2 regions of the Micromonospora cynarisoli genome follow, and region 2 is predicted to be linked to the other one. Evidence: riboswitches for the same ligand, from Rfam matches in the RefSeq annotation. Region 2 holds a riboswitch; the other holds the start of a gene.
What was found. A riboswitch is a leader RNA that binds a small molecule or an ion and turns the genes downstream of it on or off. The one in region 2 is predicted to bind cobalamin.
Positions count from the first base shown of each region.

Region 1: it holds a riboswitch for cobalamin, as region 2 does, so the genes downstream of both, bluB (5,6-dimethylbenzimidazole synthase) here and Q2K16_RS01000 (peptidase) in region 2, are expected to answer to the same signal.

Region 1 covers NZ_CP130426.1:2,114,758-2,129,457, reverse strand. Annotated here, with positions in the region: tRNA gene Q2K16_RS08700 (tRNA-Gln) at 690-761, opposite strand; gene Q2K16_RS08695 (hypothetical protein) at 780-2,192, opposite strand; gene Q2K16_RS08690 (SDR family oxidoreductase) at 2,343-3,287, opposite strand; gene Q2K16_RS08685 (helix-turn-helix transcriptional regulator) at 3,478-4,317, shown strand; gene Q2K16_RS08680 (class I SAM-dependent methyltransferase) at 4,505-5,302, opposite strand; gene Q2K16_RS08675 (LLM class flavin-dependent oxidoreductase) at 5,429-6,463, opposite strand; gene Q2K16_RS08670 (TetR/AcrR family transcriptional regulator) at 6,682-7,254, opposite strand; gene Q2K16_RS08665 (SDR family oxidoreductase) at 7,339-8,220, shown strand; cobalamin riboswitch at 8,685-8,882, shown strand; gene bluB (5,6-dimethylbenzimidazole synthase) at 8,920-9,564, shown strand; gene Q2K16_RS08655 (hypothetical protein) at 10,021-11,721, shown strand; gene Q2K16_RS08650 (tetratricopeptide repeat protein) at 11,781-14,378, opposite strand.
Region 2 covers NZ_CP130426.1:270,535-285,234, reverse strand. Annotated here, with positions in the region: gene Q2K16_RS01025 (pre-peptidase C-terminal domain-containing protein) at 1-5,337, opposite strand, end outside; gene Q2K16_RS01020 (hypothetical protein) at 5,945-6,349, shown strand; gene Q2K16_RS01015 (extracellular solute-binding protein) at 6,813-8,027, shown strand; gene Q2K16_RS01010 (hypothetical protein) at 8,053-8,415, shown strand; gene Q2K16_RS01005 (HNH endonuclease family protein) at 8,517-9,194, opposite strand; cobalamin riboswitch at 9,504-9,631, shown strand; gene Q2K16_RS01000 (peptidase) at 9,733-10,776, shown strand; gene Q2K16_RS00995 (hypothetical protein) at 10,809-11,294, shown strand; cobalamin riboswitch at 11,388-11,501, shown strand; gene Q2K16_RS00990 (prenyltransferase/squalene oxidase repeat-containing protein) at 11,641-13,086, shown strand; gene Q2K16_RS00985 (hypothetical protein) at 13,083-13,988, shown strand; gene Q2K16_RS00980 (CbiQ family ECF transporter T component) at 13,981-14,700, shown strand, end outside.

The DNA.
Region 1 (14,700 bases), 1.8 Mb from region 2:
GCACGGTGTCTCCCGCTCTGGGTGGATTCGCTGCGCGAGCAGATGATCGGTGATGTGTTGCGCCCCGACGTCCCTGACCTTAACAGCGGATTCGAGGCATATGTCCGGAATGAGATATATGCGATGTGCTGACCGGATCGTCAGCGCCGGGCGACCGCGGCGAGAGGGTCGACTGCTCAGGCTCGGGCATCCGTCGGCCCGATCCCACGCGGGCGGCAGACCGCAGACCGCTGGCCTCCGACCCGCCACGGACGCGGGCGAGCGTCACGACCGCCACCGGCGAGATGACCGAGGAACAGCGGCGACTGCGCGACGCGTCACGGAGTGCGGCGGGCGGACGAGATCAAACAGGCATTCGCCGTTGCCGATGTAGATCAGCTTTAGTGCACCGACATTGCCGGTGCGAAGGAGCGCGCGGAGACTGGATCGGCGCGGGGTGAGCGATCGGCGGCGGCAGCACCGCTGGGCCGGACCCACGGCCAGCGCCGGTGCCGGTGCCGGCAGGCGGCGCACCGGTGATCCACCCGCCCATGATCTTCGATCGGACGAGGCACGGTGCGACCGTCCGATGTGTATCTCCGCCCCGGCGACATCGAGACCTACCGGCAGATCAGCGAGGTGCCGGCCACCGGCCAACCCCCGGCCCTGGCCGGGTGCTCTACCGCTGAGCTACAACGGATCCCCACGGGCCCCGTCGGCTGGGCTCGAACCAGCGTCCACCCGGTCCAGAGCCGGGCGCTCTACCACTGAGCTACGACGAGCGTGATCATGCTGCCCGATCACGGCTTGGCATGTCCATCCCGTTCCGGCAGGTCGCTGACCACGACGTCACCCGGGATCGGCGTGTGCGCCAGGCCGCCCTTGGTCAGCTTTCCGGAGAACGCCCCACCGGCACGCAGCATCGACGCCCACATCGGGTCCACGATCGACACCCCGTGCACCAGTTCGGGCGTGGGCCGGAACACCCCGGTGGCTGCGGGTGTCTTGGGGCCTGTCCAACCGGACGTGACCGGGTCGACTCCGGCATCGGCGCATGCTGCCTCGACATCCGTACGGGTGCAGGCGGTGGTGCCGTCGAGGACGTCCCACGGCAGTGGTAGCCGAGCCCACACGCCCACGTCGGGGTGCAGGCCGCCGCCGGTCGACCGGTGCCACGCCGCCAGGTCCGCCGCGATCAGCAGCATCGCCTTGCCCGGGCAGGACGCCTGCAGCAGGCCGAGGCTGCCGGCGGCGTCGAGCGTCGCGATCCAGGCCGCCCGCGCGGCGTTGTACGCGCCGCACAGGAGGTTCCACGTCGACGAGTCGTTACCCCGCCGCACGATCATGGTGGCCCGGTCGAAGTCGCTGGCCGTCCATACCCGCTTGAGCAACGCCGCGACCTGGCGCATCGTTGTCCACCACCGGCCCAGCAGCTCACCGCGCTGTGCCTCGGTCAGCCGGGCGAGCACAGTCGGCGTCGGATGGGCCTGGGCGATCATCCACCAGTCCGTCGCCGGGTTGGCGGTGCAGTGCTCGAACAACAGGTCGGCGATGTCGTCGTACGGGTTGTCCCGCCCCGACAGGGTGAACTCCCGCCGCAGCTTCCGCTTGGCGGTCAGATACGCCACGGAGCACCCCGCCCACGGATCGGCGAGGAAGGCGTCTCGCTCGATGCTCGCGGCGAATCCTGCCCGCGCGACCAAGGTCAACTGCCGCTTGGTCTGCTCGACGGCCAACCTGTCGGCTTTCGCCGACAGTCGCTGGGTCACCCGGAACCGCCGGTTGTACTGCCGCTTCGACAGCTCGATCCCGGCCGTTGCCCGGCCCTCCCGGTTCAACCGGTCACGCAGGAAGTCCAGCCGGGCCGGATCGACGGCACCCAGGGATTCGCTCAGGCGGGCCGAGAAGTCAAGCAGCGAAACGGGATCGTCCGGGTCGACGCCGCCGGGCGGCAGCTCGAACAGCCGCACTGCGGCGTCGATCTGACGGGCACCGCCGACCGGTCGGGCGAAGTCCGCCGACATCGAACTCGACCCGTTCCACCGTGCTGCCGCACGAGCCGCCCGCCCCACCGTCGTCCGCTCTCGCAGCCCCAACTGGCCGCCCACCACCCGCAGCACGAGATGCGCGACCTCCTCCGGTCGGCGCCGCTCATCGAGCGACGTGTGCAGCGCGACCAGGGCCTCCTCAGCAGAGGTCTCGGCGATCGACATGGCGGCATCCTGACAGGCACGACGAGACCGAGCAACGCCTATCGGCAGCGTGGGTGTGACCCGGCCACCGGTGCGGCGGTAAGCGGTCCCACGGCAACCGAAGGCCACCCCGTCGTTGCAGGTCGATCAGCTGGCGTCGAACGGGGGCTGTCAGGCCGCGACGAACGCGACGCCGGTCAGCCGTTCGGAGACCTGCCAGACGCGCTGGGCCTCCCCGGTGTCGCGCAGCGGCGGGTACATCCGCTGCTCGGCGGGTGGGCCGCCGAGGTTGCCGGGCCCGCTGGGTCCGTAGAGGACGGCGGGACGGGCGTCGGTGTCGGTCGCGGCCATCAGCGCGGGCAGGGCCGCGGTCTGGACGGTGCCGGCCAGGATGCCGCGGGCGGACATGGCCCGGATCAGGCGGACCGCGGGGGTGTCCCGGCTGCGGCCGAGTTCGGGGCGGGCGGCCAGGAGACTGGTGGGGGCCACCCCGGGATGGGAGAGGTTGCTGGTGATGCCCCACCCGTGGGCTCTGGCATGCCGGTCCAGCTCCAGACCGAACAGCCCGAACGCGACCTTCGACTGGCGGTAGGCGCGCATCCCGTGGTACGAGCGTTCCCAGTTGAGGTCGTCCCAGTTGATGCGACCACTGCGGGCGGCGACGCTGACCTGGGAGGTGACCCGGGCCCGGCCGGCGCGCAGCAGGGGGAGGAGCCGGGCGACCAGGGCGAAGTGGCCGAGGTGGTTGGTGCCGAACTGCAACTCGAACCCGTCGGCCGTGGTCTGCCGGGTCGGTGGCCGCATCACGCCGGCGTTGTTGATCAGGAGGTGGATCGGGCGGCCCTCCGCGCCCAGGGTGTCGCCCAGCGTGGCGACCGACTCCAGCGAGGACAGGTCCAGGCTGCGTAGTGAGACCTTCGCGTCCGGGTGGGCCCGCCGGATGGTGGTGATCGCGGCCTCGCCCTTGCCTGGGTTGCGGACGGGCAGGATCACCTCTGCGCCGGCCGCGGCCAGCCGGGCGGCCATGCCCAGGCCCATGCCGTCGCTCGCGCCGGTGATCACGGCCAGCTTTCCGGTCAGGTCGGGGACGCTGATGTCGACAGGTGTACGTGGCATCGGCTCTGCTTTCGTCGTCGGTGCTCCGGTCATCGGGTCACGCCGTCGATCGTCGGTCGGAAGCGGGGCGGTAACCACGGCCTACCGATCCCACCCTCGGCGGACCCGCAGCCGGAAAGGGGGATCGGCGGGGCGTGGCTACGTCCTCCCCTGGCCGGTAGAAACATGGCGGTACCCGGAGGGAGGCGTCGTGATCGATCGCAGTGGGCTGGCGGAGTTCCTCCGTAACCGGCGTGAGGCCCTGCAACCGGAGGACGTCGGACTGCCCCGTGGGCAGCGCCGCCGGACGAACGGGCTACGCCGCGAGGAGGTCGCCGGGTTGTGCCACATGTCGACCGACTACTACTCCCGGCTGGAGCGGGAACGCGGCCCGCAACCGTCGCAGCGGATGCTCGCCTCGATCGCCCAGGGCCTGCACCTGTCGATCGACGAGCGCGACCACCTGTTCCGCCTCGCCGGCCACCAACCGCCCCCCAGGGGCACCTCCAACGACCACATCAGTCCCGGTCTGCTGCGGGTGCTGGACCGGCTGGACGACACCCCCGCCGAGATCGTCACCGAGCTGGGCGAGACCCTGCGGCAGTCCCCGATGGGCGTCGCGCTCACCGGTGACACCACCCGCTACACCGGGCCGGCCCGCAGCGCGGGCTACCGGTGGTTCACCGACCCCGCCGTCCGTCGCTTCTACGCGCCCACCGAGCACGCCTTCCTGACCCGCATGTACGTCTCCGGGCTACGTCAGCTGGTCACCCTCCGGGGCCCGGAGTCGCGGGCGGCGTACCTGGCCGGACTGCTGCTGGCCGCCAGCGAGGAGTTCCGCCGGGTGTGGGACGACCACGAGATCGGGGTACGTCCGCACGGGGTCAAGCACTTCGTCCACCCTGAGGTCGGCGCGCTGGAGTTGAACTGCCAGCGGCTGGTCGACCCGGACCAGGCCCACTCGCTGATGGTCTACACCGCCGTTCCCGGCAGCGAGAGCTACGAGAAGCTCCAGATGCTGTCCGTCATCGGTGCCCAGCCGCTCCGCTGAGGCGCCTCCCGCCGGCCCCGCTCTCGCCGCTGTGGTTGAAGGCCCTGGCCACACCGGCGGCGGCATCCGCCAGCGGGGCCAGGTGCCCGTGGTCGCCGTACTCGGCGGCGGTGTCGAGCATGGCCAGCAGGTGCTGGCTGAGCGGCCGGTACTCCGGCCAGCATGCCGGCCGGTCGTAGCGCAGGTGTCAGGACACCCGGTGGGCGAGGGTGAGTTGCGTGAGGTACCGCTTGGTGACGACACCCTCGTGCGCACGGTCGATGAGGCCACCGATGCAGGCCAGCAGGCGGTCGCGGTCGGGCTGCGGAAGCGAGCGGGTGCCGGAGTAGGTCATCAGCAGGTCCAGGTAGGTTGCGGTGGTGTACGACTGCTCCCACTCGTACCGGAGGAACTCGACCGGACCGAAACGTCCGGACTGGTCGATCTCCGCCGAGTCGCGAGGATGGTCGGCGGCCGGCGTGAGGCGTAGGCCCGGCGGCGTTCTCGGGTCGAACCGCTCGTAGCAGCCCTGCACGTCGACGAAGAACCGTTCGGTGCCGCCCGCCACATGCTCGGTGTGGATGACGGCCAGGGTGCCGCCCGGCCGCAGCACGTCCGCCGCCCTGCCCACCCGGATGTCCGGGTCGATCCAGTGGAACGCGGTAGCCGCGAGGACCAGGTCGAACGGCGTCACCGGGGCCACCCACTCCTCGAACGCGGCCACCTCGACCGTGACGTTCGGGAGGCCACGCAGATTGTGGACCGCGACGGCCGCCATCTCCGCGCTCAGCTCGACGGCGTGGACGGCGTAACCGCGTTCCGCGAGCACCCGCGTGGCCTGGCCGGTGCCGCTGCCGATCTCCAGCACCCGCGCGCCGGCGTCGAGGCCGGCGATTCGCGCCAGATCGTCGAACAGCCGGTCCGGATAGCCGGGCCGGGCGCGGTCGTAGCGGGCGGCGTCCTGCCCGAAGACGGTACGGAGAGTCTCCCGGTCGGTGTCGCTCACGAACACAGACTACGGCTGACCGGAGGCAGTCCACCCTGTTCCGTGGGCCGCGCGGGGAGAATCCGGACCAGAGACCTGCGACGCAGGCCGGGCAGTGGGCTCCCTGCTCAACCTGGCCGGCCCGCGTCAGCGGCTGGGGTGCCACCCGAGCGCGGGGCCGAGCCGGGTCGCCATGTCGGTGAGGATCTGCGCGTAGTCGGCAGGCGTGAAGGTGAAGGGCAGGGCGAACGCAACCTCGTCGACCTCGCGGAACGCGACGTTGTCGAGCAGTCGTTCGGCGATCAGCTCCGACGGGCCGACGAGGTCGGGGGCGAACATCATCCGGGCCGGACCCTGGGGTGACGCGGTTCGGGGCGTGCGTTGCCGGGCGTACTCCTCGTAGCGGGCACGTTGGGTCGGGGTGGCGGTGTCGGTGGGGATGACGACGAGTCCCTGTGAGACACGAGCCCGTCCGCCGTCGGGGTGGTGGGCGCGGAACGTCCGGATGTGTGAGAGCTGGATCTCGGTGAAGTCGGTGGACTCCTCGGCCTTGACCACGCTGCTGGTGAGCAGGTTCATGCCCTGCTCGCCGGCCCAGCGGGCGGAGTGGAGGCTGCCGGCGCCGTACCACATCCGGGCGGCCAGGCCGGGGGAGTGCGGTTGCACCCGGCGGGAGAACTGTTCGAAACCCTCGAAGCCCTCGACGTCGCTGGCCGGCTCACCGCGAACGAGGTCGAGCAGCCGTCGTACCCGCGTGTAGCTGAAGTCCTCCGCCTCGGCGGTGTCCGGGTAGAGCGATCGGCGGACCCGGTCGTAGTGCATCGGTGGGCCGACGCTCACCCCGGGGTTCAGGCGCTCGCCGGAGAGGATGTCGACCGTGGCCAGGTCCTCGGCCAGCCGCAGCGGGTTCTCCCAGCCGAGCGGGATGACCGCGGTGCCGAGCTCGATGTGCCGGGTCCGCTGTGAGGCCGCCGCCAGGACGGCGATCGGTGAGGAGATGCCGTACTGGAGGTGGCGGTGGCGTACCCAGGTGCTGTCGAAGCCGAGTTGCTCGCCCAACTCGATGAGCTGGAGTGTCGCCTCGTGGCCGGTGCGGGGGTCGGCCTCGTCGAACAGGCCGATGGTCAGGAAGCCGAGCTTTCGCAGCGGTGCCGACTGCTTCGACGCGGGTGTTCCACTCACCGTTAGCCTCCAAGGATGCCCACCCAGGGACCTGAAACCCTACCTGGTCGGTAGGGAAATCGATCGTATGCTGCCTGGTCGGCCCACCTCCCGCCGGGTCGCCGACCTTGTGCGGTCCGCAGGAAGGCCGGTGCTGCTGCTCATGGCTGGCCGGTTCGGCGGGCCGGCCGGTGCCCGACGCGCAGGGCCGGAGACCGGCCCGAGATCCGCACGCCGGCTCAGCCGAGTGTCGCGGTCACCGCGCGCAGCTCGCTCAGGGCGGCCAGCGTGTAGCGGGCCAGCCCGTGGTCGGCGTCGGTGTCGGCCCACTCGGCGTAGCCCCGCTTGAACGCGAGCAAGCCCAGCTCCCCGGCCAGTGCCGCGGCCGCGTCGGGGACACCGCGGGCGGTCAGGGCGGCGGTCATCGCGGCGGCCATGCTCACGCTCTTGAGGGCGTCGCGCTCCTGCAGTTCGGTGCTCGCCGCGACTGCCGCTTTGAGTCGGGGTCCGATCTCGCGGTTGAGCGGGCCCATCGCGTCGGACGCCCGCTGCAGGCCGGCCGCGACCGCCTCAAGCGGGGTAGCGTCGGCCGGCGCCTCGGTGATGCCCTCCGCCAGCAGCCGGCTCAGCGTCTCCTGCCCGGCTGCCAGCAGCTCGCGCTTGTCGGGGAAGTGCCGGAAGAACGTGCTCTTGGTGACGCCGGCCCGCTCGGCGATCTGCGCGACCGTGGTGGCGTCGTAGCCCCGCTCGGCGAACAGGTCGACGGCGGCGACGATCAGCCGCTCGCGTGCTCCCGGTTCCCAACGTGCCATGTCGTCCATCATAAGTGATGGGACTCTTGTCCCGTCACGTGCTACGGTGACGGGACAAGAGTCCCATCACTTTCGGGAGCGTCCATGCAGGTCTTCATCACCGGCGGCACCGGGCTGATCGGTTCGGCGGTCGTCGCCGAACTGCTCGCACACGGGCACCGGGTGCTCGCGCTCACCCGCTCCGACACCTCGGCCAAGGCTGCCGAGGCAGCCGGCGCCGAGACGCTCCGGGGCGGCCTGGCCGACCTCGACGTCGTGCGAGCCGGCGCGGCCCGCTCCGACGGCGTGATCCACCTCGCCTTCAGCAATGACTTCAGCAGCCCCGAGGCGGTGGCCGCGGCGGTCGCCGAGGAGACCGCGGCGCTCACCGCTCTGGGCGAGGAACTGATCGGCAGTGACCGTCCGCTCGTGACGGTTTCCGGCACGCCCTGGGTGGCCGGCCGGCTCTCGACCGAGGACGACCCGCTGCCGCTCGAGGGCCCGGTCGGGGGCCGCGGGCGTACCGTAAATTCGATCTTGGCGTTGGCCTCTCAGGGTGTCCGCAGCTCATCGATCCGGCTGCCCCGCACGGTGCACAACCACGGCGAGGGCGGCTTCGCCGGGCTGCTCACCCAGCTTGCCCGGCAGTCGGGCGTCTCCGGCTACCCGGGCGACGGCACCCAGCGCTGGCCGGCCGTGCACGCGGTCGACGCCGCCGTGCTGTTCCGGCTCGCCCTGGAGAACGCGCCGGCCGGCACCGCCTGGCACGCGGTGGACGACGAGGGCGACGCGGTGCGGGATATCGCCGAGGTCATCGGGCGGCGGCTCGGCCTGCCGGTGCAGCAGATGCCCGAGGAGACGTTCGGCCCGCTTGGCGAAATCTTCGCCGCCGATCAGCCGTCGTCGAGCGCACACACCCGGGCGACCCTCGGCTGGACGCCGACCCACCCGAAGCTGCTCACCGACCTGGAGAACCTCCAGCCCTGACCGGTTGCCTTCCGAACGTCGCGAGGACGCTGGTGGAACCGGCTGCCCACAGTGTGTCGTGACCGCCGTTGATCCTCAGGTGGGCGGAGCCGGATGAGCGAGGGTCCGCCACCCGCGACGCCGACGTCGGCTGCTCCTGGCCGTGCCGGTGCGGTGCTGACCACTCGCCTGGTCGCCTGTCAGAGCTTGTCAGAGGCGTCGTGGGGGCGTTCGTGCTCTGGGGGCTGTTGGAGATGAGCCGGGTCAGGTCGGCGGTTCTGCTCGGCACGGCTGCGACGTGGCCGACGTTCCTGCTCGTGGCGGCGGCCATCCTTGTCCCCGGGTGGTGAGGGGTGTCGCCGGCGGGGTGGTGATGGTCAGATGACCGGGGCGAGGGGTGAGCAGGCTACAGGCGTGGGCCTTGGCGTTCAACGCCCCGCGCAAGAAGACAGCGACCAGGCCCGGCGACGCGGGTTAGCATCGGCGGCGGCATGATCGTGCGAGGTGCCCCGCGGTGCGGGGAGAATCGGGAAGCCGGTGTGAATCCGGCACGGGCCCGCCGCGGTGACCGGGGAGCGACCGTCCAGGCGCGAGGAGCGCAGCCACTGGCCGTACGGCTGGGAAGGCGGACGGGTCGGCGTTGATCCGGGAGTCCGAAGACCGGCCTCGCGTCGACCGCCCATCCGTCGAGGGTGGGCCGAGCGCAGCGGGAGCCTGCCTGTGGAACTCTACGACGCCATCCACCGCCGCCGGGACGTCCGGGCCCAGTTCACCGGGGAGCCGGTGCCTGCCGACACCCTGCACCGGATCCTCGACGCCGCGCACGCCGCGCCCAGCGTCGGCCACTCCCAGCCGTGGGACTTCGTCCTGGTGCGGGACCCTGCCGTCCGCCGCCGGTTCCACCGGCACGTGCAGACCGAGCGGGCCACGTTCGCCGCCACCCTGGACGGTGCGGCGGCCGAACGGTTCGCGCGCATCAAGATCGACGGGGTGCTGGAGTCGACGCTGTCGATCGTCGTCACGTACGACCCGCAGCGCGGGGGCCCAGCGGTGCTCGGGCGGCACGCCATCGCCGACGCCGGCCTCTACTCGGTCTGCCTGGCCATCCAGAACCTGTGGCTCGCCGCCACAGTCGAGGGGCTGGGCGTCGGATGGGTCTCCTTCTACCGGGAGTCGTTCCTGGCCGAACTGCTGGGTGTGCCGGCCGGCATCCGGCCGGTGGCCTGGCTCTGCGTCGGGCCGGTCACCCACCTGGAGGCCGTACCCGACCTGGAACGGCACGGCTGGCGACGACGCCGGCCCCTCGCCGAGGCGGTGCACCACGACCGGTGGCTACGACGGGTGACCGACCAACCGAACAGCTAATTCGGGTACGTCGATGCAACGGTCAGGGCGGGCAGGTATGGGTTTGTATGGGGTTCCCCCGTACGGCCCGACGGCGCGCGACGCTCGTCGGCGAGGCCCGCCCCGAGGACGGGCGCCGAGCTATTCCACCTGCGGTGGGAGGGAACGATGATGAGATTGCTACCGCGAGAACGCCGGTCACCGTCCGGGCTGGTGGGCATCGCGATCGCGGCGGTCCTGCTGGGGATGGGGGTGCATGCCAGCGGGGAGGAGAGGCCACCGGCGGCCCAGGGGGATCTTCAGGGCTGGCATGCGAGGATGGTGAGGGTGCCGCGACCGTCGGCGCAGGGCTGTTTCACCGCAACGTATCCCGAGCTGGTGTGGCAGGAGACCGGGTGTGTGGCCCCGCCGTCGGCCCCGATGGCCCCGAACCTCGAACAGGCTCCACGGCGGGACGTCGGTGGCGGGATCGGGATCGTGACGGGAAGACCGGCGGGTGCCGGTCCGATCACCCGCGCGTCCGGCAGTTTCGAGAAGGTGAACCAGCAGAACCTGAGCGTGACCAGCGTCCCGACCGACGGGCCGACCATGCCGGGCAGCTACTCGTTTCAGCTCAACACCAACCACCTCAGGGTCCAGGAGTGCAACGGCTCACCGACCGCCGGCCTGTGCCGGGGCTGGAAGCAGTTCGTGTTCGCCAACGACGGCACCAGGGGCGGCAATCCCAATCCGGATCCCAGTCCCAGCCGCCTCTACGTCGAGTACTGGCTGCTGCACTACAACCCGGACCCGGGCCAGCCGTGCCCACCGGGGTGGACCGAGGCCCCGGACGACTCCGAAACTCACTGCTCGCGCAAGACCGAGGCGATCCAGCTTCCCTACCTGCCGATCCAGAGCATGGCGAGGCCGGCGCTGCGACTGGACGGCGCGGTCACGAAGACGGCCGATGGGCAGGAGACCGACACCGTCACCTTCAACGACGGGTCGGGACGGATCTACTCGTCCACGGGGGCGGGCATCCTCCACCTTTCACCAGCGGATCCCCAGGAACCCGCCTCGGAGTGGACGCAGGTCGAGTTCAACGTGTTCGGCTACGGCCACGGCTCCACGGCGAGGTTCAATCCCGAGGCGAGCTTCAACGTCCGGACGACCGTCGAGGACGGCAGCCCGGTCAAGCCCGACTGTCAGAACTTCGGCTTCAGCAGTGAGCGGAACAACCTCAACTTCGGCCCCCCGGGTCCGGTCCCGTCGAGCCCGGCGCCGGCCGTCGTCATCAACGAGTCGGTCCAGGGGCCGGCGGCGGCGTCGGCCTGCCGCATCGCCGCGGTCGTCGGCGACACCCACCAGTACACGTTCGGTGGCCTGTTCTACGACTTCCAGGCCACGGGCGACTTCGTCGAGGCCCAGGCCGGTTCGACGTTCGAGGTGCAGACCCGCAAGGCGTCCGGTGGCGCGACCTGGCCCAACACCTCGGTCAACCGGTCGGTCGCGCTGAGGATGGGCAACGCGAGGCTGGCGCTGTGCGACGGGACGCGGCTGGTGGTGAACGGCACCACCACCAGTCTGCCGACCGGCGGGTCACTGCTGCTGCCCAACGGGGTGGCGATCGACCGCGTCAACAACGTGTACACGTTCAAGGACCCGTCGGGTAACAGCGTCCGCGCCACCGCCAACACCGGGTACCTCGACCTGGGCGTCGGCGTCGGACCCGGGGCGCCGACGGTGCGCGGCCTCCTGGGCAACCCCAACGACGACCCCCACTACCTGCAGATCAGGGACGGCGACGCCCTGCGCGTTCCGCTCTCCCATTCCGACCTCTACGACAGGTTCGGCAACAGTTGGCGGGTCAGCCCCTCCGCCACCCTGCTGCAACCCTGCACCACCGTCGCCGTGGGCAACCCGACGGCACCGTTCTACGCCGGCAACCTCAACCAGAACACCAGGCTGTGGGCGCAGGAGGTCTGCCGCACCCGGCAGGTCGCCACGCTGTGGCTGGACACGTGCGCCCTGGACGTCGGTGTGCTCGGCGTGTCCGCCTCCACCGTCTACCTCGGACTCCAACGACCGGACGTCGACGCCAACCCCGTGCAACCACCGGTCTGCGTACCCGGCAACACCCATCCGACCTGCCCCACACCGACGTGTTCCCCAGCGGGATGTCGACGGGCCGGCGGGTGATCCCAGCCGCCAGGAACGTGCGGTCTCCGGAGAACAGGGCGGCTCTGGAGACCGCGCGGTCAGCTGTGGGGGCCCACGTCGTCGAGGGCGGCGAGGCAGGCGCGGATCTGGTCGGCTTCGGGAGTGCCGAGGTCCGTGTAGATGGCCAGGGCATGCTGGTAGTGGTCACGGGCCCGGTCGCGCCGGTCGAGGGCGCGGTGGGCGCCGGCGAGCCCGGCCTGGGCGCGGGCCCGCTGGTCCCGGGCGCCGATCTCGGCGGCGATGGTGTGGGCGGCAGTGTGGTGGGTGAGCGCGTCGGAGGCGTGGCCGGCGGCGAGCGTGGCCTCGCCGAGCCCGTTGAGCGCCCACGCCGCGCCGTGCCTGTCGCCGGTCATCTCCAGGATCGTCAGGGCCTGCCGGTGATGCCGGGCGGCCTCGGTGGGCTGTCCGAGGTGCCGGTGGAGGGTGCCCAGCCCGTCCAGCGCCCAGGCCTCACCGTTGCGGTGACCGGCCTGACGGAACAGGACGAGCGCCCGGTCGAGGTTCTCCGCAGCCGCCCCGTACCGGCCCGATCGGGTGTCGACCTCCGCGAGGTTGGCCAGCGACACCGCCTCACCGGCGTGGTCTCCGCTGCGTCGGTACAGGGCGAGTGCCTGTCGGAGGTGCCGGGCGGCCCTGCGGTAGTGGCCCAGCCGCTGTTCGACGTCGCCGAGGTTGCTCAACGCGCGGGCCTGGCCGGTCTGGTCGCCGGCCCGCAGGTGCGCGGTCCGGGCCTGCGCGAAGTGGGCGGCGGCCTTGCGGTAGTGGCCGAGCCGCTGTTCGGCGACGCCGAGGTTGGTGTGGGTCCGGGCCTGCCCGAACCCGTGCCCGGTCTGGCCGAACAGGTGCAGGGCCGTGGTGAGGTGCTCGACGGCGGACTCGTACCGGGCGACCCAGAGATAGGCCACGCCGAGATCGGTCAGGGCGTGGGCCTGCTCGGTGACGTCGTCGGTGTGCGTGGCCGCGTGGTGTGCGTGGCTGTGGACGGTGACGGCGTCGCTGCCGTGACCGCCGGCGAAGTAGCGGTACAGGATGCGGGAGAGGCGTGTCGTGTGGGTGGGCCAGCCGTGGTTGGCGGTGTGGGCTGCGACGGTGACCAGGGTGGGCCGTTCGGTGTCGAGCCAGGCCAGAGCGTTGTCCGGGTCGGTCAGGTCAGGGGCGGGTGTGCCGGTCGGCGGAATCTGGGGGCGGAGGTGCGCCTGGGCGGGGTGCAGGGCGTTCATCGCGCTGGCCGCCGTGGCGAGATAGTGGTCGAACAGGCGGGTCAGAGCCTCCCGGCGGTCGGCGGGGCGGACCTCGTCGTGTGCGCGGGTGATGGCGAAGGCCCGGACGAGGTCGTGCAACGTGTAGCGGCCCGAGGCGGACTGCTGGAGGAGATGGTCGCGGCGCAGGTGGTCCAGGTGCGTGCGGGTGGTGTCCAGGTCGGTGCCGGTCAGGGCGGCGGCGGCGTAGGCGTCAGTGTCCTGCCCGGGGTGCAGCGCCAGCAGCCGCAGCAGCCGCCGCTGGTCGGTGGGCAGATGATGGTAGGAGAGGTCGAGGGCGAGTTCGACGCCGGTCTCCAGGCGTCGCTGGCGGTGGCGTTCGTCGAGCCGGTCGGCGTGGTCGGTGAGGGTCCAGCCGGGGGTGGCCCGCATGTGTCCGGTGGTCAGGTCGAGCGCCAGGGGGAGACGACCGCAGCGCCGGGTGATGCGCGCCGCCGCGTCCGGGTCGTCGCCCATCGGGATCTGGCCGACGACCCGGGCGAGATAGTCGACGGCCTCGTCCTCGGCGAACACGTCGACCATCAGGCGCGTGGCCGGCCGCAGGTCGGACAGGATCCGCCGGCTGGTGATCAGGGTGAGACAGCCGGGGACCTCGGGGAGGAGCGGCCGGACCTGGTCGACGTCGGCGGCGTTGTCCAGCACGATCAGGGTACGGGTGCCGGTGAGCCGGTCGCGGTACGCCGCCGTGCGGGCGGGCAGATCGTGGGGGATCTGGTGGGCCGGTACGCCGAGCATGCGCAGGAAGCCGTCCAGGACGGCGGCCGGGTCGGCGGGAGGTCGGGCGGGGTCGGGGAAGAACCCGCGCAGATTGACGAAGAGTGTCCGATCGAAGCGGGACTCCCGGATCAGGAGGTGTCCGGCGTGGATGGCGAGCTGGGTCTTGCCGACCCCGGCCATCCCCTCGATCGCCGCGACCGCCATCGCGCCGGTGGTGTGGTGGTTCAGGGCGTGCCGGAGTTGGTCGAGTTCGGTGGCGCGCCCGGTGAAGCCGGCGAGGTCGGGCGGCAGCCGGTCCTGGACCCGTACCACCGTGGCGGCCCGGGCCTCCCCGCCGACCACCCGTAGTGCCTGACGCCACTGGTGCACGTATCCCTCGTCCGGGTGCAGTGCCTGCACGATGGCGGTGACGAGGTCGGTGTTCAGCCGTCGCCGACCGGGCTTGAAACAGTCCACGACCGTGGGCCGTTTGGTCCACTCGCTGGGCGGGCGACCGGCGGCCCGCCAGGCGTGGTTGACCTGGTTGGTGATCCGTTCGTAGGACGGGTTTCCGGCCCAGAGCTTCAGGGACCTCAACGCCGCGGTGAGCTCGTCGAGTGTGCGGGCCCGACCCGGGTCCGGCATCAGGGCGGACGCGCCGTCCGCTCGGGTAGCGGTCATCGGTCGATCCCAGGCATTCATAGATGGGGACGGATGTAGCTCATCGTATCGGAAGGAGTGCTTCACGTGTCCCTGGTCGATGGTGCTCACCGCGGCGGTGGCGGGGTTTTCGGGGGCTCGTCGGGGTTCGCACCGCGGCAGGGTCCGCCGCCGAGGTGCCGCGGCGACGACCTCGGTGGGTCATCCCGTCGGTGGTGTCCTTCGTCGTGCTCGCTCTGGGTGGCGGTGGCGCGGTGGCGTACCGCCAGTTCGCCGACCGGGGGATGAGGACCCGGGGGTGACGGCCTGCCGGTCGGCCGGATTCGTGGTGCGGGCCGGGCAG
Region 2 (14,700 bases):
CAGCCGTACCTCGCCGGTGATGGTGCCGACGGTGCCTGCGGACGGGTCGACCAGGACGGTGTACGTGCCGGCCACCGGGAGGGTGACCGCGCTGAGGGTGCAGGTGTCGCCGCAGTACACGCTGCTGCCGAGGTTCGTGCCGTCCGGTTTGCGGATGACGGCCGTGGCGTTGTAGCGGCTGTAGGTGCCGGCGGTCATCGCCACGGTGACCACCTGGCCGGCGCTGCCGGGGAAGGTGAGGGTGGCGTTCTGGCCGGGAATGGTGGTGGTCAGGGTGGCTGCCGCACCGCCGGGGGTGACGGCTGCGGTGGCGTCGGCCGGGACGTCGTGGACCTGGAGGGTGACCGCGCCGGTGTACATGCCGTCGGGGTTGAGCAGGATGCTGTACGTGCCGGCCACCGGCAGGGTGACGGCGTCGAAGAAGCACGTCGCCCCGCAGTACGCGCTGCTGGTCAGGTTCGTGCCGTCCGGTTTGCGGATGACCGCCGTCGCGTTGTAGGTGCCGTAGCTGCCGGCGCTGCCCTGCACCGCGATGCGCTGCCCGGCGGTGCCGGGGAACGACAGCACCGCGTTCTGGCCGGGGGCTGCGGTGGTGAGGGTGACCGCGCTGCCGCCCGGGGTCGTGCCGGCGGCCACGTCGGCCGGGACGTCGTGGATCCGCAGTGAGACCGTGCCGGTGTACATGGCGTCGGGGTTGAGCAGGATGCTGTACGTGCCGGCCACCGGCAGGGTGGTGACGTCGAAGAAACACGTCGCCCCGCAGTACGCGCTACTGGTCAGGTTCGACCCGTCCGGCTTGCGCACGATCGCCGTCGCGTTGTAAGTGCCGTACGTGCCGCCGGTGCCCTGCACCACGATCCGCTGGCCCACCGCGCCGGTGAAGGACAGCACCGCGTTCTGCCCCGGCGCGGTGGTGGTCACCGGTACGGCCGGGCCGCCGATGGTGGTGCCGACCGTCGTGTCCGTCGGCACGTCGTAGACCCGCAGGGTCACCCCGCCGGTGTACATGGCGTCGGGGTTGAGCAGGATGCTGTACGTGCCGGCCACCGGCAGGGTGGTGACGTCGAAGAAACACGTCGCCCCGCAGTACGCGCTACTGGTCAGGTTCGACCCGTCCGGCTTGCGCACGATCGCCGTCGCGTTGTAAGTGCCGTACGTGCCACCGGTGCCCTGCACCACGATCCGCTGGCCCGCCAGGCCGGTGAAGGACAGCACCGCGTTCTGCCCGGGGGCGGTGGTGGTGAGGGTGACGCCGGCTCCGCCGGGGGCCGTGTCGGCGGTGACGTCGGCCGGCACGTCGTGGACCCGGACGGTGAGCGCGCCGGTGTAGGTGGATGCCGGGTCGATCAGGATGCTGTACGTGCCGGTGACCGGGAGCACCGTCGTGTCGAACAGGCACGTCGCCCCGCAGTACGTGCTGCTGGTCAGGTTCGACCCGTCCGGCTTACGCACGATCGCCGTCGCGTTGTAGGTGCCGTACGTGCCGCCGGTGCCCTGCACCAGGATCCGCTGGCCTGCGGTGCCGGGGAACGTCACCACGGCGTTCTGTCCGGGGCTGACGGTGGTGACGGTGACCGGGTCGCCGCCGGGGGTGGTGCTGACGGTGGCGTCGACGGGCACGTCGAACACCTGGACGGTGAGGCTGCCGACGGCTGCCGCCGCCGGGTCGACCAGCATCGTCCAGGTGCCGGCCGTGGCCAGGGACACCGAGCTGAACGAGCAGCTCGTGGTGCAGGAGGAGGAGCTGACCGTGCTGCCGTTGGGTGCGCGCAGCGTCGCGGTCACGCTGCCGCCGCCGAACGCGCCGGCGGTGAGGCTGACGGTGACGACCTGCCCAGCGGTGCCGGGGAACGACACGACGGCGTTCTGGCCCGGGACGGTGGTGGTCACCGACACCGCCGCCCCGCCGGGAGTGGTGGTCGCGGTGGTGTCGGCGGGCACGGCGTACGCCCGGGCGGTGAGCGTCCCGACGGCGGTCGTCCTCGGGTCGACCAGCAGCGTGTAGGTGCCGTCGACCGGCAGGGTGGTGGTGTCGAGGAAACACGACGTGCCGCAGGAGGTGTTCGACACGACGGTGCTGCCGTCGGGACGCCGCAGCGTCACCGCCGCCTCGGACGAGCCGAACGTTCCACCGGACAGCTGCACCGCCACCCGCTGCCCCGCGCTCGCCGGGAACGACACGACCGCGTTCTGCCCCGGCACGGTGGTGGTCACCGACACCGCCGCCCCGCCGGGGGTGGTGGTCACGGTGGTGTCGGCGGGCACGGCGTGCACCCGGGCGGTGATGGCGCCGACGACCGTGCCCTTCGGGTCGACCAGGATGGTGTAGGTGCCGGCCACCGGCAGCGCGGCGGTGTCGAGGAAACACGACGTGCCGCAGGAGGTGTTCGACACGACGGTGCTGCCGTCGGGACGCCGCAGCGTCACCGCCGCCTCGGACGAGCCGAACGTTCCACCGGACAGCTGCACCGCCACCCGCTGCCCCGCGCTCGCCGGGAACGACACGACCGCGTTCTGCCCCGGCACGGTGGTGGTCACCGACACCGCCGCCCCGCCGGGGGTGGTGTTGGCGACCGCGTCGTTGGGCAGGTCGTAGACGCGGGCGGTGATCGCGCCGAGGGTGGTGCCGGTCGGGTTGACCAGCACGGTGTATGTGCCGGTGGTCGGGAGGGTGATCGCGGTGAACGAGCAGCCGGTGCCGCAGTAGTTCTCGCTGACCAGGGTGGAGCCGTCCGGGGCGCGTAGGGTCACGCTGGCGTCGTAGGTGCCGAAGGTGCCGCCGCTGAGGGTGACCGAGACGACCTGCCCGGCCGTGCCGGGGAAGGTGATGGTCGCGTTCTGGCCCGGGACGGTGGTGGTGACCGACACGGCCGCCCCGCCGGGGCTGGTGGTCGCCGAGGCGTCGGCCGGCACGTTGTGGACCTGGACGGTGGCCTGGCCGAGGTAGGTGGTGTCCGGGTTGAGCAGGATGGTGTAGGTGCCGTCGACCGGGAGGGTCACCGTGTCGAAGAAGCACGACCCGCCGCAGTACGCGCTGCCGGTCAGCGTCGACCCGTCCGGCCTGCGCACCACCGCCGACGCGTTGTACGTGCCGTACGTGCCACCGGTGAACTGCACCGACACCCGCTGCCCGGCGGTGCCGCCGAACGCGACCACGGCGTTCTGGCCCGGGACGGTGGTGGTGACGGTGACCGGGGCGCCGCCTGGGCTGGCGGTCGCCGTGGCGTCCGCCGGCACCAGGTGGACCTGCACCGCGGCCTGGCCGACGGTGACCCCGTCGGGGTTGAGCAGGATGGTGTAGGTGCCGTCGACCGGGAGGGTCACCGTGTCGAAGAAGCACGACCCGCCGCAGTACGCGCTGCCGGTCAGCGTCGACCCGTCCGGCCTGCGCACCACCGCCGACGCGTTGTACGTGCCGTACGTGCCACCGGTGAACTGCACCGACACCCGCTGCCCGGCGGTGCCGGCGAACGCGACCACGGCGTTCTGCCCGACGGTGGTGCTCACGGTGACCGCGCCGGCCCCGGGGGTGGCGGTCGTCGTCGTGTCGGCCGCAACGTCGTGGACCTGCACGGTGACCGCGCCGATGTAGCTGGTGTCGGGGTTGACCAGGATGGTGTAGGTGCCGTCGACGGGTAGCACGGTGGTGTCGAAGAGGCACGACTGGCCGCAGTATCCGCTGCCGGTCAGGTGGGAGCCGTCCGGTTTGCGCACCACCGCCGATGCGTTGTAGGTGCCGTACGTTCCGCCGGTGAGTTGGACGAGGACCCGCTGGCCGGCGGTGCCGGGGAACGAGATGACGCTGTTCTGGCCGGGCACCGTCGTGGTCGCCGTGACCTGCGGGCCGCCGGGTGTGGTGGCCGCCGTGGCGTCGGCGGGCACGTCGTACACCTGGACGGTGATCGCTCCGGTGGTGGCGGTCTGCGGGTCGACGACGAGGGTGTAGGTGCCCTGGGTCGGCAGGACGGTGGTGTCGAGGAAGCAGGCGGTGCCGCAGGAGCCGTTGGAGACGACCGTGCCGCCGCCCGGCTTGCGCAGCGTCACGGCGGCGTTGTAGGTGCCGTAGGTGCCGCCGCTGAGTTTGACCGAGACCCGCTGTCCGGTGCTGCCGGCGAAGGTCACGGCGGCGTTCTGCCCCGGCACGGTGGTGGTGACGGTGACCGCTTCGCCGCCGGCCGTGGTGTCGGTGGTGGCGTCGGCCGGCACCTCCCGTACGGTCGCGGAGATCGAGCCGGTGGCCGTGCTCGCCGCCGCCAGCAGCAGCGTGTACGTGCCCGCCGTGTGGGCCGTGACCGTGTCGATGAAGCCGGTGGCCCCGACGCACCCGGCCGACGTCGCGGTACGCCCGAACGGGTCGAGGAGTTTGGCGGTGGAGATGCCGCAGGAGCCGAAGGTGCCGTCGGCGAGTTGCACGCTCGCCCGTTGTCCTTCGGTCAGGTCGAACACGACAAGCGCGATGTCGCCCGCGCTGGGGATCGGCACGGAGGTGGTGACGCCGAGCGCGACCCGGGCGGTGTGCGCCACGTCGGCCACGGTGTAGGGGGCGGGCGCGACGAACACGTCGGCGGCGCTCTGTCCGCTGCCGTGGGCGGTGCGGACGCCGATGCGGCCGGAGGCGACGCCGGTGGGGACCTCGACGGTCAGGTTGCCGGAGGCGACGGTCGAGGTGAAGGCGCGGGTGCGGTTGAGGGTGACGGCATTGTCGGCGGTCTGGGCGGCGAAGCCGGTTCCGGTGACGGTGACGGTGCTGCCGGGAGTCACGACGGAGGGCGTCACGGCGGTGACGGTGGGCGCGGACTCGTCGGGCCCGGTGACCACGAAGGACTGTGGGCTGGTCGCGGTGGCCCCGCCGACGGTGACGGTGACCAGGCCGGTGGTCGCTGCGGCGGGGACCCGGGCGACCAGACGCCGGCCGGTGGCTGTGGTGACGGTGGCGGGGACGCCGTTGAACGCGACGGTGTTCTCGGTCGCCACGGTGGAGAAGCAGCCACCTTCCAGGGTCACCTCGGTGCCGACGGCGGCGCGGGCCGGCACCACCGACAGCAGGGCCAGGGCGGGGGTGCCGTCGTTGCTGACCGAGGTGGTGTTGCCGGTGGGGTCGTACCGGTAGCGGGCGGTCCGGCCGCCCTGGTCCTGTACCCCGGTCAGTTGTCCGGCGGCATCGTAGGCGTAGCCGATGGAGTCGCAGGAGACCGAGGCCGGCACCATGTTCGGCAGGTCCGCCCGGACGGCGAAGGCCAGCAGCAGAACGAGGGTGGCGAGCGTCGCGGTGGCGCGCAGCCGGGCGCCTGCCCAGACCCTCGATCGGATGGTGCGGCGGTCGAGCGGTCCCGACATGCTGCCTCCTCAGACGCAACTTCTGGTGGCAAGATAGGCGAGATCCATCAACCGAAGTAGATGGCGGGGTGAACAGCGCATCCCTTAGGTAGATCACCCACGGTGATTTGGTCTTCCACCGGCAGAAACGGTCTGTCGTCCCGCCGGGGGTGTCGGCTATAGGACAGTTGATTGTGTAGTCCGATCACGGGCAAAAGTGGGCAGGTCAGGGCTCTGCCGATTGATGAGGGATGGTCAGCACTGGCACCGTATGCGGCATGAACGGTCGACGTGTCGGCTCGGAGGGGATATAAGGCATGACAGAGCGACACTCGTGCATCCTCGACCGGCCGTGGCCGGCCCGCGCGACCGTGCCGGCCCGCCACCCGGCGGAGTTCGACCAGCAACCGAAACCGCGTCGGCCGCGCCCGCACGCCGATCCGCGCGGCCCAGCGGGAACGGCGACCGGCCGGTGAGCAGGCCGCCGGACCTGGTTGCCGCCGAGTACGTGCTGGGCAGCGTGGTGGTCGAGCGGATGCCCTGGTAAGCGGCGGACTGGCTCGCCGAGGGGCACGACGGGCCGGCCCTGCGTGAACTGGCCGGACTCGACGGCACCGACACCCGACTGGTGGGCGAACTGCTGCCCGCCGCCCTCGCCGAGGTGGGCGTAGGCGTTCCGTCCGCGGCGGAAGCGGCGGACACCTGGCTGGCCACGCTGGCGCAACGACTGGTCGACGGTGAGATCGACGAACGCACCGTCAGCGAGTGCGCCTCCGCCTTCGTCTCCGAGCATGGGGACCTCGACGAGATCCGGCACAGCCCGTTCACGGACCTGCTCGTGCTGGTCGACCAGTGGGATCAGGACGGGGGACGCGGCAACCAGGAACTGGCGGCTTCGGTCCGCCGGCTGTGCCGTGACCACCTTTCCCGCGTGCCGGCTCCGTCGGGGGGTGACCTCACGAGCGTGGCCATGGCAGCGCGGCGCGGCGAACGGTCGGCCTTCGCCGGCTGCTCAACGCCTGGGATGTCGTAGGCGTCCACGACCCACGGACGAACGTCGACGAGTACGACTGCCTGATCGCACCGCTGCTGTCGAGGCTGACCGCCGGTGCCGGCGCGGAGGATCTTGGCTCGTACCTGTCGGCGGAGATCCGTGGCCACTTCGGGATGACCGTCAGCGACGTCGCGACCCGCGCCTTCGCGCGACGTCTGCTGGCCTGGTGGGGCGTCGGGCAGAAGGCGGCCGGTTGACGTGGCGTGACGTGCCCGCGCCGATCCACCGGCGCGACAACGTCGCCTCGTCGCCGCACATCCCAGTGTCGATAATTGCGTCGTCATAGGGGAACAGCGAAGTCGGGCAGCACGAATCCGGTTTCCGACAGTGCGATCTTCGCCGACGGCTCCCGGCCGGCACGGCATTCACCAGCACCAAAGCGTAATGTGATGAATGACTCGTTGCATACGTGTGACCGACCTGGATCGAAGGAGTCCGCACCATGTCCGGGCAGTACTCGCGGCGCTCCTTTCTCAGCGGGGTGCTGACCTGTGGCGCAGTGAGCGCTGCGGCGGTCTACCTGCTGCCGGGCGGACATCGTCCGCCACCGGTCGAGCTTCGACTCGCCACCGGCGCCGACCCCACCGGGGCACGGAAGCTGCTGATGGACATGTGGAACCAGGCCAACCCCGACACCCCGGCCCGGTTCACCGACGAGGTCGAGGGCGGTTCAGGCGACGAGCGCACGAGGCTGTTGACGGCAGCCCGGAACGGCAGTGCCGACATCCTCAACCTCGACGTCGTCGACATCCCCGAGTTCGCCGCGCAGAAGCTGATCACCCCGATCCGGTTGACCGACCCGAACTTCCTGACGTCGGTGAAGAACCTCCACCAGGTCGACGACACCCCCAACAGCTACTGGGCCGCACCGCTCAACACCGACGTCGGCATGCTGTTCTGGCGCAACCCCGGGACCGGGCGGCCCGATGAGGTGAACTTGTCGGTCGTGCTCGACACCCTCGCCGACAAGGGCTCGTTCGTCGGCCAACTGCGCCCCAACTCGTCGAACTACAACGAGGGTTTCCTGGTCAACATCCTGGAGCACGCCCTGTCGGTGAATCCTGACCTGCTCAGCTCGACCGGTGAGCTCCTGTTCGAGCTGAAACCCTGGCAGAGAGCGCTGCAACCGTTGCAGGCGGCCATCGGGGCCGGGAAGGTCCGGCTTTCCAGCGACGAGAACGCGAGCCTGGACACGTTCGTTGAGGACAAGCCGACGTTCATGCGTAACTGGCCGGTGAAGTACCGCGAACTCCAGCAGCGTAAGGACCCTGACCTGCTGGCCGGAAAGATCACGGTGTACCCGCTGAAGTCCGGGGTGCTCGGTGGGCAGAGCCTCGCCCTGGCGCGCACCTGCCCCCACCCCGACCAGGCCCGGCGGTTCATCGACTTCATGACCGGCACCGCGGCCCAGAAGATCCTCGCCGGGCACGGCTTCGCCCCGACCCTGGCCGAGGCGTACAACGACAGGAACCTTCAGGCGGTCATCCCACACCTGGAAGCACTACGCGGTGCGGTGGAGAATGCCCGGCCCCGGCCGATGCACCCGGGATACCGCACGTTCGCCGAGGTCTTCGTCGACCACACCGCCCGGATGCTGCGCGGTGAGTCCGACCTGACCTCGGAGTTCATCGCCGCCATGAAGGCGGCGCTCGGATGACCGCAGACCGGGTGGAGGAGGGTCCGTGAAGGTCGAGCCGTGGCAGGTGCCGATCCTGGTGATGGCCGGCATCATCCTGGCGGAGTTGGTGATCAGGGTGATGCCGCGCCGTTGGACGGCGCACCTGGCCCAGCAGCAGGTCCGCACGGTGGCGCTCGGCGGGTTGGCGGTCCTGGTCATCGTCGTCGGGGTGTTGGCGCTCGGCCCGGACCTGGCCGACCAGATCGCCAGTGTGGCGGCAGCCGTCGCCGGGTTGGTGGCGCTCTGGCTGACCTACCGGTCGTACCAGTTGCAGACCGCGGCGAGCCCGGACACCACGGCCGGCTCGGCGCGCGACGCCGCGGAGCCGCAGGCCGCGGCGACCACCGGTCAGCCGCCCGCTCGGTGAACGGCTGTTGCGTCGGCAGATACCGGAGGGACGCACCAGCGGCGCTGCCGGCGGGCCGTGTCCTGGTTCGGCAGGTGCCCGTGCACGCTGTGGGCGGGCGTTCAGGAGGAGCAGGTGTTGAGCATGGTCTGCAGGGCGGACTTCTCCGATGATTGCAGCCGTAGGCCCCAGGTGTACTTCACGGTGATCCACATCTTGCTGTAGGTGCACCGGTAGGCCGACAGCGGCGGCTGCCACGTCGACGGGTCCTGGTCGCTCTTGGACTGGTTGACGTTGTCGGTCACCGCGATCAACTGCGGGCCGGACAGGTCGTTGGCGAAGCTCTGCCGGCGGCTGGTCGTCCAGGAACTCGCCCCGGAGCGCCACGCCTCGGCCAGGGGGACCACGTGGTCGATGTCGACGTCCGACGCGGCGGTCCAGGTCGCCCCGTCGTACGGGCTGTACCAGCGGCCCGACGTGGCCTGGCAGGAGGAGTTGACCACGACCGACGTGCCGTCGCGTTTGAGGATCTGCTCACGGGTGTCGCAGCTGCCGCTGACGGTGATCCAGTGCGGGAACAGGTCCCGGGAGTAGCCGCTTGTGGAACCCTCGGCGGCGACGGTGAGAGCGTTGAGCTGCGACTGCGCCGTCGCCTTCGACGGGATGCCCGGCGGCGTCGCCGACGCCGTTCCCCCGATGCCCGCCGAGAGGGCTGCGCCGACGAACGTGGCGAGGGCCAGCGTCACGGCACGCACCCAGGGTCGGGCCTGCCTGGGCGTCTTCGTGGTCGGTCCTGACATGCCATGCCTCCAGGTCACCATCGACAGCAGATGCACTTAACATCTTCGATGAATATGACAGCAGGATGGCTTCATCGTGAAGAGCCGCAAAGATCGGGAGTAACGCCAGCGCCGTGCCGCAGCCCGCACCACGTCGTCGACTGGTCCGTGGCTGCCGGATGCCCAGCTCGTTCACCAGGTCATCGTGCGTCTGCCGGTCGATGACCGGCGTGAGCCCGCAGGGAGCAACGATCACGCCGACTGTCACCGTAGGTGTTTGATCGGTGGCGGATTGACATCCGCCGTCGTGGGAGATCAGACTGTCGCGACAACTCCATCAACGCGTGTGCGTGGGGGAAGTCCGGTCGAAGTCCGGCGCTGGCCCGCAACGGTAGGTCGTCGAGGTGGCAGACACCCTGACGGCGAGCCCGAATACCCGCCGCACGCGTGATTTCCGTTCCCCACCCGTCGTGGCCCACGGGTCGGAGGCCGGTCGATCCTGCCTGCCGGTGGTGGTCGCCCGGGTTCTGACGACCGCCGGGCCGGAAAGGCGCTTCCGATGGTCGTCCGCCTGAGCCGGCACCGCCTGCTCGCCCTGTTCTGCGGCGTAATCGCCGCTCTTCCCCTCGCCGCACCTGCGACCGCTGCGCCCGCGCACCCCGGTGTCGACCGGGCCGGGGCCGCCGCCGGCTGGCTCGCGCGGCAGCTCGTCGACGGCGAACGATTCGAGGTGGTCTTCGACGGCGTCGCCTACCCCGACCAGGGGTTGACCCTCGACGCGGTGTTCGCCTTCGCCGCCGCCGGTGTCGCCGACGACTTCGGGGCGCAGGCACTGGACTGGGTCACCCGGCCGGACGTCCGCGACGGTTACGTCGGTGACGGCGGCACCGAGGCGTACGCCGGCGCGACCGCGAAGCTCGCCCTCGCCGTGCAGGTACGCGGGGGCGACCCGACCGACGTCGGTGGGGTCGACCTGATCGCCCGGCTACGGGGGCTGGAATCGCCCAGCGGCCGGTTCACCGACCGGTCGGCGTACGGGAACTACAGCAATGCGTTCAGCCAGTCCTTGGCGATCCTCGCCCTGGACCGCACGGTGCAGGGCGCGCCTGCGACCGCCGCCACCTGGCTGGCCGGGACCCGCTGCCCGGACGGCGGATACCCGCTGCTGCCCGCCGAGCCGGTGTGTGTCTCCGATGTGGACGCCACCGCGCTGGCGGTGCAGGCGCTCCAGGCGGCGGGCCGCCCGGCGGCCGCTGCGGCCGGGCTGCGCTGGCTGGTGTCGGTGCAGGGCGTCAACGGTAGCTTCGCCGACTCGTCGGGTGTCCCGAACGCCAACAGCACCGGGCTCGCCGCGCAGGCGCTCCGCACCGGCCACCGGCCGTTGGCCTGGGCGCGGGCACGGGCGTTCCTGGTCAGCCTGCAGGTGGGTTGCGGCGGGGTGCCGGCCGACCGGGGCGCGGTCGACCTCGACGGCGGCACCTTCGACCCGGCCACCGCCACCCGCGCCACCGGCCAGGCCGTCCTGGGCCTGACCGGGGACGGCTATGCCACCCTCTCCGCTGCGGCCGCCGGTTCCGGCGCGCCGGTCCTCACCTGTCCGTGACCTGTCGCCCCGACCTGAACCTGGGAGGACCTGTGTTCCGTCTCCGATCCATCGTCCGCGTACGGCTCGCCGGCCTGGTGGCCGCCGCCGTCGCCGCCGTCGCTCTGACCGCCGTGGAGCCCGCGCCGCAGGCGGCGCACGCCGCCGCCTGCACCGGCACCTCAGGGGTCACCGTTGTGGTCGACTTCGCCGCGCTCGGCGGGGGTGTGCAGGTCGCGTGCGCCCTGGGCGACCCGGCCACCGGGGTGGCCGCCCTGCAGGGGGCCGGTTTCACGGTGACCGGCACCTCGCGCTGGGGTCTGGCGTTCGTCTGCCGGATCAACGGCCAGCCCACTTCCACGACCGAGCCGTGTGTCAACACGCCGCCGGCCACCGCCTACTGGTCGTACTGGCATGCCCCGGCAGGCGGGTCGTGGTCCTACAGTTCCTCGGGCGCGAGCAGCTACAACCCGGCGCCGGGCAGTGTCGAGGGCTGGTCGTTCGGGGCGGGCGCACCGCCGAGCATCGCTGTTCCCTGATCCTGGTGTGACCGGCGCGTCGGCTGCCGGCGGCCGCCCTGGCGTCCTGCGACGCCAGGGCGGTAGCGTGTCGGCATCCGGTGCGCCGGGTATACAACTGCATACGTCCCGTGTGGGGGGAAGCCGGTAGAAGCCGGCGCTGACCCGCAGCCGTGAGCGAGTGTCCTCTCGCGAGCCGGAATGCCCCGCCCGGGACGAGCGGCTTCCACTGTCGAGGTTTACAGGGTGAGGTCCGGGCTGCCGTCGACGGTCCGTTCACCCCGCTCACCGCAGTACGCGGAGCGGGGTGACGTGTCCGGGGGTGTGGTCCGGAGTTCTCACCGACCGCTCTGTGAAAGGCAATGCCATGCTTCTGTCCCGGCGTCTCGCCACCGGTCTCGGCGCGATCGTGGTGACGACTGTCGTCACGGCCTCCACCGTGCCCCTGGTCGGGGTGGCCGCGCCCACCCCGGCTGATGCCGCCGCCGCGCGTGACGCCACCTCGTGGTTGGCAGGTGAGTTCACCGACGGCACGTTGCCGGGACCGTTCGGCGGTCAGGACTGGGGCCTGACCATCGACGGCATCATCGCGATGTCCGCCACCGGCGGGTCGGTGTCGACGCGTCAGGCGGCGACCGGGCAGGTCGCCGCGCACGTCCGGTCGTACAACAGCTACGACGACTGGGGCATCGAGGGTTTCACCGACGGTGGGGCCACCGCGAAGCTGCTCTACGTCGCGTCCGCCGCCGGCGCCGATCCCACCGACTTCGGCGGGTACGACCTGCGGGCGGTGACCCTGTCCCTGGTCGCCGGGGTGGACGCCGGCCACCAGCGGGGACGGATCACCAGTCGCACCACGGCTGACAGCGGACCGGACGCCAGCAACACCTTCGACCAGTCCTTCGCCGTGCTGGGTCTGGCCCGCAGCGGTGACCTGCCCCAGGACACCGTCGACTTCCTCGTCCGGCAGCAGTGTGCGGCGGGCGGCTTCCGGCTCTACCCGGACACCGCGGACGGTCCCTCGCCGTCCTGCGACGAGCAGCCGGGCGCGACCCTCGACGTCGACTCCACGGCGATGGCCGTGCAGGCGTTGCTGGCCGCCGCCGACTCCGGTGCCACCGGTGCCTCCGACGCCGCCCGCCGGGGCGCGGACTGGTTGGTGGGTCAGCAGCACGCCGACGGCTCGTTCGGCGGTTCCGGCCCGACCACCGGCGCGAACTCCAACAGCACCGGGCTGGCCGGGCAGGCGCTCGCCGCCGCCGGCCGGGACAGCCAGGCCGCGCGGGCCGCCCACGCGGTGACGCAGTTGCAGCTCACGACGGCGAACGGTGGTGCTGCCGCCGGTGACGCGGGCGCGATCGCCTATCACGCCGAGTCGTTCACCGGCGCTGTCGCGGCGGGGATCGCGGACACCGACCGGGACCAGTGGCGCAGGGCCACCGCGCAGGCCCTGCTCGGGCTCGCCCAGGTGCCGCTGGGCCGCATCGGTCTCGACCTGCCGCCGACGTCGCCGACGCCGAGCGGCACCGCGACTCCCACGCCGACCGTGTCCCCCACACCGACGGCCGTACCGACGCCGACGGCGACGGGCCCGGCCGGTCCGAGCCCGAGTGCCACCGGCAGCCCGGCGACGCCCTCCCCCACCGTGTCGCCGACCGGCACCGCCGCACCGAGCACCACCCCGGCCGCTCCCGCACTGCCCGGTCTGCCCACCACCGGCGTGGCGATCGTCGGGTACGTGCTGGTCGCGCTGCTGCTGATCGGCGGCGGTGTGGTGCTGTTGGTGCTCGGACGTCGACGGCGGGCGCAATGAGCAGCCGGGCCGCTCACGCCGCGGCGGTGGTCGTGCTCACCGCGGTGAGCACCGTGTCCTGGCCGGGCAGCCCGGCGGTGGCTGCCGGGTCGGCCGGCTACTGCCCGGACGCCTCGGGGGTCACCGTCGTGGTCGACTTCCACGAGTTGGGCGGCGGCACGGTGGTGCGCTGCGCCTCCGGCACCCAGGCCACCGGTCTCGCGGCGCTCAAGAACGCCGGTTTCGAGGTCACCGGCACGCTGCGTTGGGGTGAGGGGTTCATCTGCCGGATCGACGGCAAGCCGTCGGCGGCCTCGGAGAAGTGCGTGGACACCCCGCCGGCCAGCGCCTACTGGTCGTACTGGCATGCCGCGAACGGGGGTGGTTGGGCGTACAGCGACAAGGGCGTGCTCAACCGTAAGCCGCCGGCCGGCAGCTTCGAGGGCTGGTCCTTCTCGCTCAACCGCGACGCCAGTGACGCCCCGAGGCCGGGGGTCACGCCGAAACGGCCGGCCCCCACGCCTCCTCCACCACCGCCGCCGCCGACACCACCGGCGGCCGGTGGCGGGCCGGCCGCGCCACCGGCTGCCGCAGGTGGCGGTCCGGTCGTGCCACCGGCCGGCGGGGCCGGTCACACCACGACCCTTCCTCCCGCCGGCACACCGAGCGCCATCGCGGAGGGCACGGCGTCAGCCGGTGTGCCGGCGACATCCCCGACGTCGGTGCCGGCGACGACGCCCGGTGGCGTCGTCGGCTCATCGGGCGGTGCGGCCGGCGTGCCGGCGACCGAGATCGCCGCTTCCGACAGCGGGGACGGTGGGCTGCCGCTGGGCACGGTCGCCGGGGCGGTGCTGCTGGCCGTGCTCGCCGCCGGTGGCGTGGTCACCGCCCGGCGACGCCGTGCCGTCGATCCCGATGACTGAGCGTCGGGACGGGGTTGACGCGGCGGCGGCCGACCCGGGGCGCGGACCGCGTCACTGGTCGGCCGCCCGGCTGCCGCGGGGGTTGCATCCGGGCGCGTGGTGGTTGTGGGCGCTCGGCCTGGCCACGGCGGCCAGCCACACCACCAATCCGTTGCTGTTGGCGCTGCTCGTCGCCGTCGCCGCGCTGGCGGTGCTGCGGCGGCGCACCGACGCACCGTGGGCGCTGGCGTTCCGGATGTACCTCGTCCTCGGTGCGGTGATCATCACGATGCGGGTGGTGTTCCGGATCGTTTTCGGTGGCGGGCAGGGCGAGCATCTGCTGGTGTCGCTACCGGAGATCCCGCTGCCCGAGTGGGCGGCGGGCATCCGGTTGTTCGGGCCGGTCGCCGTCGAGCAGGTCCTCGGTGGCTTCTATGACGGGCTGCGGCTGGCCACGATGCTGGTCTGCCTCGGTGCCGCCAACGCGTTGGCCAACCCGAAACGGCTCCTCAAGGCGGTGCCCGGGGCGCTGTACGCGGTGGGCACGGCCGTGGTGGTGGCGTTGTCGGTCGCGCCGCAACTGGTGGAGAGCGTGCTGCGGGTACGTCGGGCGCGTCGGCTGCGCGGCGCGACCGGCCGGGGCATGCGTGCGCTGCGGGGGATCGCCCTGCCGGTGCTGGCCGATGCCCTGGACCGGTCGTTGGCGCTGGCGGCGGCGATGGACTCGCGCGGC